Regions from separate parts of the Streptomyces luomodiensis genome, predicted to be linked through region 2. Evidence: predicted binding sites of a transcription regulator. Region 2 holds the regulator's gene; each other region holds the start of a gene.

Region 1 (3,274 bases), 2.4 Mb from region 2:
TCACCAGGTCGCCGTACTCCTCGGTGGCCGCGTTGTAGCCGTGGCCCTTCTCGAGCTCGGCGACCTTCGAGGTGATGACGTAGCCCTCGAGACCGGCGTTCTCGGCGATCCAGCGCAGCGGCTCGACCGCGGCGCGGCGGACCACCGCGACACCGGTGGCCTCGTCGCCGGCCAGGTCCAGGCTGTTCTCCAGCACCTTCGCGGCGTGGACCAGCGCGGAGCCACCACCGGAGACGATGCCCTCCTCGACCGCGGCGCGGGTCGCCGAGATGGCGTCCTCCAGGCGGTGCTTCTTCTCCTTGAGCTCGACCTCGGTGGCCGCGCCCACGCGGATCACGCACACGCCGCCGGCCAGCTTCGCGAGCCGCTCCTGGAGCTTCTCGCGGTCCCAGTCGGAGTCCGTGGTCTCGATCTCGGCCTTGATCTGGGCGACGCGGCCGCTGACCTCGTCCGCCTTGCCGCCACCGTCGACGATCGTGGTGTCGTCCTTGGTGACGGTCACGCGGCGGGCGGTGCCCAGCACGTCCAGGCCGACCTGGTCGAGCTTGAGGCCGACCTCCTCGGCGACGACGGTGCCGCCCGTAAGGGTGGCGATGTCGCCGAGCATGGCCTTACGGCGGTCACCGAAGCCCGGGGCCTTCACCGCGACCGCGTTGAAGGTGCCGCGGATCTTGTTGACGACGAGGGTGGACAGGGCCTCGCCCTCCACGTCCTCGGCGATGATCAGCAGCGGCTTGCTGGCGTTGGCCTGGATGACCTTCTCCAGCAGCGGCAGCAGGTCCTGGATGGAGGAGATCTTGCCCTGGGTGATCAGGATGTACGGGTCCTCGAGGACGGCCTCCATCCGCTCCTGGTCGGTGACCATGTACGGCGAGAGGTAGCCCTTGTCGAAGGCCATGCCCTCGGTGAAGTCGAGCTCCAGGCCGAAGGTGTTGGACTCCTCGACGGTGATGACGCCGTCCTTGCCGACCTTGTCCATCGCCTCGGCGATCAGCTCGCCGACCTGCTTGTCCTGGGCGGACAGCGCGGCCACGGCGGCGATGTCGGACTTGGAGTCGATCGGGCGGGCGGTGGCCAGGAGGTCGTCCGAGACGGCCTTGACGGCCGCGTCGATGCCCTTCTTGAGGGCGGCCGGGGAGGCGCCCGCGGCCACGTTCTTCAGCCCCTCGCGGACCAGCGCCTGGGCCAGCACGGTCGCGGTGGTGGTGCCGTCACCCGCGATGTCGTTGGTCTTGGTCGCCACCTCCTTGACGAGCTGGGCGCCCAGGTTCTCGTACGGGTCCTCGACCTCGACCTCGCGGGCGATCGTGACACCGTCGTTGGTGATGGTCGGAGCACCGAACTTCTTGTCGATGACGACATTGCGGCCGCGGGGGCCGATCGTCACCTTGACGGTGTCCGCAAGCTTGTTGACGCCGCGCTCGAGGGCGCGACGGGCGTCCTCGTCGAACTTCAGGATCTTCGCCATGAGTTGCGTATGTCCTCTCAAACGAACCGCGCCCCGACCCCGGTTTCAGATGACACGGGCACCGGGGCACGGCTCATAGGCAAAACTTCGGTGATTACTTCTCGACGATCGCGAGGACGTCGCGAGCCGAGAGGACGAGGTACTCCTCGCCGCTGTACTTCACCTCGGTGCCGCCGTACTTGCTGTAGAGCACGACGTCACCGACGGAGACGTCGAGCGGAAGACGCTTGCCGTCCTCGAAGCGGCCCGGACCCACGGCCAGGACGACGCCCTCCTGGGGCTTCTCCTTGGCGGTGTCCGGAATGACCAGGCCAGAGGCCGTGGTCTGCTCGGCGTCGAGCGGCTGGACCACGATGCGGTCCTCGAGCGGCTTGATGGCAACCTTGGAGCTGGTGGTCGTCACGATCCGACCTCCCCCTTCGGAGATCTCACGGGGTCAACTGTCTGAGGTGGCGACCAGGTGGATCCGTCGTCGCGGGTGCCGGACCTGCCCGTCGCTGTATCCCTGGCACTCGTTGGTCCCGAGTGCCAGCGTCGACATTATGACGCGGTTAGCACTCAGTCAACTAGAGTGCCAAGCAACGTGGTGGCGCCCCCCGATCGGCGCCTCTCACCCGCCGCACCGCCGCCCCTCCTCCCGGGGGCGCGGGGCCCTCAGATGTAGTCCTCCAGCCGGGCCACCGTGAACCCCTGCGCCTGGATCTCCCGCAGCATCGAAGTGATCATGTCGGTCATCGTCCTGCCTTCCAGCAGGTCCGGGCCGCGGAAGTGGGCGAGGATGATGTCCCCGGGCCGGAGCCCGTCGCCCGAGCGGTACACCAGACCCCCGGGCTCCATCTCGGCGCGCCACAGCACCAGCTTTCCCAGTCCGCACTCCGCCGCCGCCTCCAGCGTGACCCTGTCGTACTCCCCGTAGGGCGGACGGAAGAGACGGGGCTCCAGGCCGAGGCGGTCGTGGAGGACCTGCTGCTGGCCGCAGATCTCGTGGAGCTGGGTCGCGTAGTCCTTACCGGCGAGGTTGGGGTGGGTGAGCGTGTGGTTGCCGATCCGGTTGCCGAGCTCGCGCAGCCGGCGGAAGTAGTCGTAGTGGTCGCCGATCACCTCGTTCTCCAGGAACTGTGTGAACGGCAGACCCAGGTCCCGGGCCTGGTCGACGAAGGCCGGGTCCTTCTCGATCCCGTCGTCCAGGGTCAGGAAAACCACCCGATCGGTGGTGTCGACCCGCCGGATGACCGTCGCGAGTCCGGGCGCCGGCGGCCACACCGCCGCGAGCGGCGGCTTGACCGCGGGCCGGGGCGGCGGGGCCAGCGGCCGGTCGAGCCCCCAGCGGCGGTACGCGTCCGGGAACGCTCCCGGCACCGAGTCCGTCCCCGACGGACCCGGGGACGGCGGCTCCCCGGAGTTCCCGGACACCGCGTGCGGGGTGGCGGAGGCCGGCCGCGCGGGCTCGGTCGCCTCCCCCGTCCTGGTGTGCGGCCCGGGAGAGCCGAGCCCCCCGCAGCCGGTGAGCACGACCGCCGCGGCAGCGAGAACCAGACACCTCGAAAGACCAGCTTTGATCATCATCACAAAAGCGATCATCTGCTCCCCCGCGCGGACCCGCGCGCCCTGCGCGGGCGAATGCGCTCGTGGGAGCGGGGAGAATGGGCCATGTGGACGTTGACGCCTTCGACTCACTGCTCGGCGACGAGGGGCAGGCGCTGCTCTCCGCGCTGCGCGACTACGACCCGGCGAAGGAGCTCGCCACCGCGACGCGGCTGCGCCGGGACCATCCCCCGGCGCTGGTCTCGGCGGCCCTGACCCAGG
Region 2 (3,274 bases):
TGGGGAAGACGCGATGTTTGCCGAAGCGGTCCTCCAGAGTGACCGTGGGACCCTGGGCGGTCTTCTCACAGCGGATCACCGCACCGCAGAATCCGGTGGTGACCTCCTCCACGACGAGGTCCGGTTCGGCGGGGACCTCCGGGGCGGGCCGCTGCCGCTTCCAGGGCGGGGTCAGGTCCGGGTCGTACTGTCGCATCCGGCTGACGATAGCGTGCGACGACCACCCGCCCCCATGGCCGCACGACCACGCGAACGGCCAGGCGCACGACTAGGCGAACAACTAGAAGCCGCCTAGGGCGTGTTTCGAAAGTAGCGCCGTCCGCCCGGAGGGCGGGCCCCGCGGCGTCTGGTGCGTGTGATCGCAAGGCGGAGGGTCGTCCTCGTAGTGGGCCTACTCGGACGATCCCGACAACGCGGCGAGCGCGCGTGCCAGGCGTCGCGGGGCAGGCGGGACTTTCGAAACACGCCCTAGGCGGACACGCCGAAGCGGGCGGCCAGTTCGTCGCGTTGGGTGCGGACGAAGGCGGCGTCCACGACGGAGCCGTGTCCCGGGACGTACAGCGCGTCCTCGCCGCCGAGGGCGAGCAGCCGGTCCAGCGCGGCGGGCCAGTGGCCGGGGATCGCGTCGGGCCCCGCCTGGGGTGGGCCGGACTCCTCCACCAGATCGCCGCAGAAGACCACCTCGGGCTGGCCGGGCACCAGAACGGCCAGGTCGTGGGCGGTGTGGCCGGGTCCCACATTGGCCAACAGCACCGGCCGGTCGCCCAGGTCGAGGGTGAGCTCCCCGGAGACCAGATGGTGCGGGCCGACGAGATGGTCCACCGCCTCGGTGGCCGCGCCCCGCTCCACCCCGTGGCGGATCGCGTCCTCGCGCAGCGTCTCCCGCTCCCGGCACAGCAGCTCGTCCACGCCCGTGGCCCCGTACACCTCGCAGCCCGCGAAGGCGGCCGAGCCCAGGACGTGGTCGAAATGCGGATGGGTGAACGCGATCCGGGTGGGGCGGCGGCCGGTCAGCCGGGTGATCCGGGTGCGCAGCTCGGCCCCGGCGCGCAGGGTCGCGCCGGTGTCCACGACGAGGATGTCGGTCCGGCCGACGACCACGCCGACCGTCTCGTCCCACTCCGGCATCCGGCGGCGGGCCACATCCGGCGCGAGCCGCTCCCAGCCTGCCTCTTCCCAACACGTCTCCATACCGCGACGCTAGCTCAGCGGGGGTGGGGAGAGTTGCTGCCAGCGTCGGCTCTTGCCCATGCCACCGCACCCCGCCGTACACTGGCGGAGGGGTTCTGGCACTCGTGCCTCGTGAGTGCCAGACGGACGACCTGATGAGACCGCTGGACTGGAGGTGCGCGGGGTGCTCAGCGAACGCAGACTCGAGGTGCTGCGTGCCATCGTCCAGGATTATGTGGGGACGGAGGAGCCGGTCGGCTCCAAGGCGCTCACCGAGCGGCACCGGCTGGGGGTCTCCCCGGCCACGGTGCGTAACGACATGGCCGCTCTGGAGGACGAGGGCTTCATCGCCCAGCCGCATACGAGCGCCGGCCGGATCCCCACGGACAAGGGCTATCGCCTCTTCGTGGACAAGCTGGCCGGAGTCAAGCCGCTGTCCAGCCCGGAGCGGCGGGCCATTCAGAACTTCCTGGACGGTGCGGTCGACCTCGACGACGTGGTGGGCCGCACGGTCCGGCTGCTGGCGCAGCTGACCCGGCAGGTGGCGGTGGTGCAGTATCCGTCGCTGACCCGGTCCACGGTGCGCCATGTGGAGCTGCTGCCGCTGGCCACGGCCCGGGTGATGCTGGTGCTGATCACGGACACCGGGCGGGTGGAGCAGCGCATGGTGGACTGCCCGGCCCCGGTCACCGAGGATTCGCTGGCCGATCTGCGGGCCCGGCTCAACAGCCGGGTCGTCGGGCGGCGTTTCGCGGATGTGCCGCAATTGGTGCAGGATCTTCCGGAGTCCTTCGAACAGGAGGACCGGGGGACCGTGTCGATCGTACTGTCGACCTTGCTCGAGACGCTGGTGGAGGAGACCGAGGAGCGGCTGATGATCGGCGGCACCGCGAACCTCACGCGTTTCGTGCATGATTTCCCCCTGACGATCCGGCCCGTTCTGGAGGCACTTGAGGAGCAGGTCGTCCTCCTCAAGCTGCTGGGCGAGGCGAAGGACTCGGGTATGACCGTGCGCATCGGGCATGAGAATGCTCACGAGGGGCTCAACGCCACCTCGGTCGTCGCGGTCGGCTACGGTTCCGGCGACGAGGCGGTCGCCAAACTCGGCGTGGTCGGACCGACCCGCATGGACTACCCCGGAACGATGGGAGCGGTACGCGCAGTGGCACGTTACGTCGGACAGATCCTGGCGGAGTCGTAAGTGGCGACTGACTACTACGCAGTCCTGGGCGTGCCGCGTGATGCCTCGCAGGACCAGATCAAGAAGGCATTCCGTCGGCTCGCACGCGAGCTGCATCCGGACGTGAATCCGGATCCGAAGACCCAGGAGCGGTTCAAGGAGATCAACGCCGCTTACGAGGTCCTGTCGGATCCGCAGAAGAAGCAGGTCTACGACCTGGGCGGGGACCCGATGTCCGGGGCGGGCGGCGGCGGCGCCGGCGGCTTCGGCGGGGGCTTCGGCAACTTCTCCGACATCATGGACGCGTTCTTCGGCACCGCCTCGCAGCGCGGTCCGCGGTCCAGGACCCGGCGCGGTCAGGACGCGATGATCCGGCTCGAGGTGGAGCTCAACGAGGCCGCGTTCGGGACCACCAAGGACATCCAGGTCGACACCGCGGTCGTCTGCACGACGTGCAGCGGCGAGGGCGCGGCGCCGGGCACCTCGGCGCAGACCTGTGACATGTGCCGTGGCCGCGGTGAGGTCTCCCAGGTGACGCGGTCCTTCCTGGGCCAGGTCATGACCTCGCGGCCGTGCCCCCAGTGCCAGGGCTTCGGCACCGTGGTGCCGACCCCGTGCCCGGAGTGCGCGGGCGACGGCCGGGTCCGCTCGCGGCGCACCCTGACCGTGAAGATCCCCGCCGGTGTGGACAACGGCACCAGGATCCAGCTGGCCGGCGAGGGCGAGGTCGGGCCGGGCGGCGGCCCGGCGGGCGACCTGTACGTGGAGATCCACGAGGTCCCGCACCCGGTCTTCCAGCGGCGCGGCGATGACATGCACTGCACGGTGACCATCCCGATGACGGCGGCGGCGCTGGGCACCAAGGTGCCGCTGGAGACGCTGGACGGCCTGGAGGAGGTCGACATCCGGCCCGGCACCCAGTCC
Region 3 (3,274 bases), 2.6 Mb from region 2:
ACCGGGTGCTTCTGGCTCCCTCACCATGCCCGTCTCCGCCCGACCCCGCTCGGGCCTGTGGACGGCCGCCGGGCTGTGGACAACCCGGTCACCCGAGCGAGGGACACCCGCCCGTGGCGCTCGCCTCAAGCGACACCCGCCCCGACTGACACCGGCCCCATCCGGCACCCACCTCGTCCGGCACCGGCCCCGTCCGGCACCGGCCCGTCCGGCACCGACCCCACCGCGAGTCGTGCCCGCAGGCACCAGCCGCCCGTACCGAGCCGCCGCCCCGGACGCGGCTGTCCCCTACGGAAGCTCTATCCCCAGGTCCCAGCCGTCATGGGCATGCGTGCACAGGCAGTCCCGCGCGGAGTTCTCCGGCAGCCTGCCCACCGCGTCGAAGAGCACCTCACGCAGTCGGCCCACATTCTCCCCGAAGACCTTCAGCACCTCGGTGTGGGTGACGCCCTCGCCGGTCTCCACGCCCGCGTCCAGATCGGTGACGAGCGTCAACGAGGTGTAGCAGAGCCCCAGTTCACGAGCGAGCACCGCTTCCGGGTGGCCCGTCATGCCGACCACCGACCAGCCCTGTGCCGCATGCCAGCGCGATTCGGCCCGGGTGGAGAAGCGCGGTCCCTCGACCACGCACATGGTCCCGCCGTCCACCGGCTCCCAGCCGCGTCCGCGTGCCGCGTCCACGGCCGCCTTCCGTCCCACCGGGCAGTACGGGTCGGCGAAGGTGGTGTGCACCACGTTCGGCACCCGTCCGTCCGGCAGCGGCTCACCGTCGAAGAACGTCTGCGTGCGCCCCTTCGTACGGTCCACCAGCTGGTCCGGGACGAGCAGTGTCCCCGGCCCGTACTCCGGCCGCAGCCCGCCCACCGCGCAGGGGCCGAGGACCTGCCGCACCCCGAGCGAGCGCAAGGCCCAGAGGTTGGCGCGGTAGTTGATGCGGTGCGGCGGCAGGTGGTGCTTGCGGCCGTGCCGCGGGAGGAAGGCGACCCGCCGTCCCTCGATGTCGCCGAGGACGAGCGAATCGCTCGGCGCCCCATAGGGGGTCTCCACGGTGATCTCAGTCACATCGTCGAGGAACGTATAGAACCCCGAACCCCCGATGACCCCTATGTCTGCTTGCCTGCTGGTCTCGACCATGTGGTCACCCTAGCCAGCCGCATGAGCGCGAACGACACCCCGCCGCCTCCCGGAGGGGGCGGCGGGGCGTCGGTGAAGCCCAAGAGCGGGTGGCCGGATCAGGCGGCCGAGCTCGACGTCGAGGACGTCGAGGACGTCGAGGACGCCGAAGACGACGAGGACGAAGACGAAGGCGTCGAGGAGGAGGACGAGGATGAGGAATCCGAGGAGGACGAGGACGAAGAGGACGACGAACTGGAGCTGTCGCTCTTCGCCGCCGGCTTGCTCGAACCGCCGCTCGTGCTGCTGGAGGAGGAGCGGCTGTCGTTCCGGTAGAAGCCGGAGCCCTTGAACACGATGCCGACCGCCGAGAACACCTTCTTCAGGCGTCCCTTGCAGTTCGGGCACTCGGTGAGCGCGTCGTCGGTGAACTTCTGCACCGCCTCGAGGCCCTCGCCGCACTCGGTGCACTGGTACTGGTAGGTCGGCACGTTCTTCCTCCTGGCACTCTCACTCAATGAGTGCTAACGACGGTCCATAGTGCAGTATTCCCGCGCGTCAGTCCACTGCGGCGGGGCCCACGGTGATCGAGCCCACCTCCGTCCGGCGCGGCTCCGGCTGCCGTCCCCGGTGCTCGTCACCCCGCTCCCATGCCCAGCCAGCCCGCCAGCTTGCCGCCCCGGGCCACCGCCCGTAGTCGCCGTTCCGCCGCGTCGCGCACCGGGTCCGTGGCCACCACCAGCAGTTCGTCACCGCGCCGCAGCACGGTCGAGGGCAGCGGCACGAAGCTGGCCCCGTCCCGGACGACCAGGGTGACGGCGGATCCGGGGGGCAGCCGCAGCTCGCCGATCTCGACCCCGTGCATCTTGGACGCCTGGGGGATCGACACCGACAGCAGATGCCCGCGCAGCCGTTCCAGCGGCGCCGACTCGATGCCCAGGTCGGCGGGCTCGGCCTCCTCAAGCCGCAGCCGGGGGGCGAGCCAGGGCAGCGTCGGCCCCTGGACCAGGGTGTAGACGATCACCAGCACGAAGACGATGTTGAAGATCCGGCGGCTGCCGGGCACGTCGTTGACCATCGGGATGGTCGCCAGCACGATCGGCACCGCACCGCGCAGCCCGGCCCAGGACAGCAGCGCCTTCTCCCGCCAGGGCATCCGGAACGGCGCCGTGCTGACCAGCACCGATACCGGCCGGGCCACCACGGTCAGCACCAGCCCGACGGCGAGGGCGGGCCAGATGTCATCGCCCAGCTCATGCGGGGTGACCAGCAGCCCGAGCAGGATGAACATTCCGATCTGGGCGATCCAGCCCAGCCCCTCGGCGAAGCCGCGCGTCGCCGGCCAGTGCGGCAGCCGTGCGTTGCCCATCAGCAGCGTGGCGAGGTAGACCGAGAGGAAGCCGGACCCGTGCGCCAGGGCACCACCCGCGTAGGCGGTCACCGCGATGGCGACCACCGCGATCGGGTACAGGCCCGAGGCGGGCAGTGCCACGTGCCGCAGACCGTAGGCCCCCAGCCACCCGATCGCCAGGCCGGCCGCCGCGCCGATCGCCAGCTCCAGGGCGATCGTGCCGACCAGGGCGTACCAGGACTCCATGGGGCCCTGGCTGGAGAAGGCGACGACCAGGATCACCACGGGGGCGTCGTTGAAGCCGGACTCGGCCTCCAGGACGCCCGTGAGCCGTTTGGGCAGCGGCACTGTGCGCAGCACCGAGAAGACCGCGGCCGCGTCCGTGGACGACACCACCGCACCGATGATCAGTGCCTGCTGCCAGCCCAGTCCCACCACATAGTGCGCCGCGGCCGCGGTGACCCCTACGCTCACCGCGACGCCCGCGGTGGACAGTACGGCGGCCGTCGGCAGTGCGGGTTTGATCTCGCTCCACTTCGTGCCCAGACCGCCTTCGGCCAGGATGACGACGAGCGCGGCATAGCCGATGTTCTGCGTTAGCGCGGCGTCGTTGAAGGTGACGCCGATGCCGTCCGTGCCGATGGCGACGCCCATCCCGAGGTAGATCAGCAGCGTGGGCAGGCCGCTGCGCGAGGAGACCCTTACGGCCGCCACCGCGACGAGCAGGACGAGCGAGCAGATCAGCAGCAATTCATTGAGGTGGTGAACAGTCAGGGGCCGAGCCTTTCTCACGGGAGCGGCGGAAACGCT

What was found. The regulator HrcA, encoded in region 2, represses chaperone genes, less so after heat shock. The targets are predictions, from matches to a motif close to TTNGCACTCNGNNNNNCNGAGTGCNAA.
Region 1: groES (co-chaperone GroES) is a predicted target of HrcA. The motif match lies at 2,020-2,046, and genes of this name have one in related genera.
Region 3: PS467_RS25320 (FmdB family zinc ribbon protein) is a predicted target of HrcA. The motif match lies at 1,615-1,641, and genes of this name have one in related genera.

Annotation. Positions count from the first base shown of each region.
Region 1 covers NZ_CP117522.1:5,809,282-5,812,555, reverse strand. The annotation lists gene groL (chaperonin GroEL) at 1-1,468, opposite strand, end outside; gene groES (co-chaperone GroES) at 1,563-1,871, opposite strand; gene PS467_RS24355 (polysaccharide deacetylase family protein) at 2,123-3,049, opposite strand; gene PS467_RS24350 (class I SAM-dependent methyltransferase) at 3,112-3,274, shown strand, end outside.
Region 2 covers NZ_CP117522.1:3,414,268-3,417,541, reverse strand. The annotation lists gene PS467_RS14825 (DUF3097 domain-containing protein) at 1-196, opposite strand, end outside; gene PS467_RS14820 (MBL fold metallo-hydrolase) at 469-1,191, opposite strand; gene hrcA (heat-inducible transcriptional repressor HrcA) at 1,355-2,371, shown strand; gene dnaJ (molecular chaperone DnaJ) at 2,372-3,274, shown strand, end outside.
Region 3 covers NZ_CP117522.1:6,030,000-6,033,273, forward strand. The annotation lists gene PS467_RS25315 (S-methyl-5'-thioadenosine phosphorylase) at 289-1,134, opposite strand; gene PS467_RS25320 (FmdB family zinc ribbon protein) at 1,233-1,604, opposite strand; gene PS467_RS25325 (potassium/proton antiporter) at 1,751-3,256, opposite strand.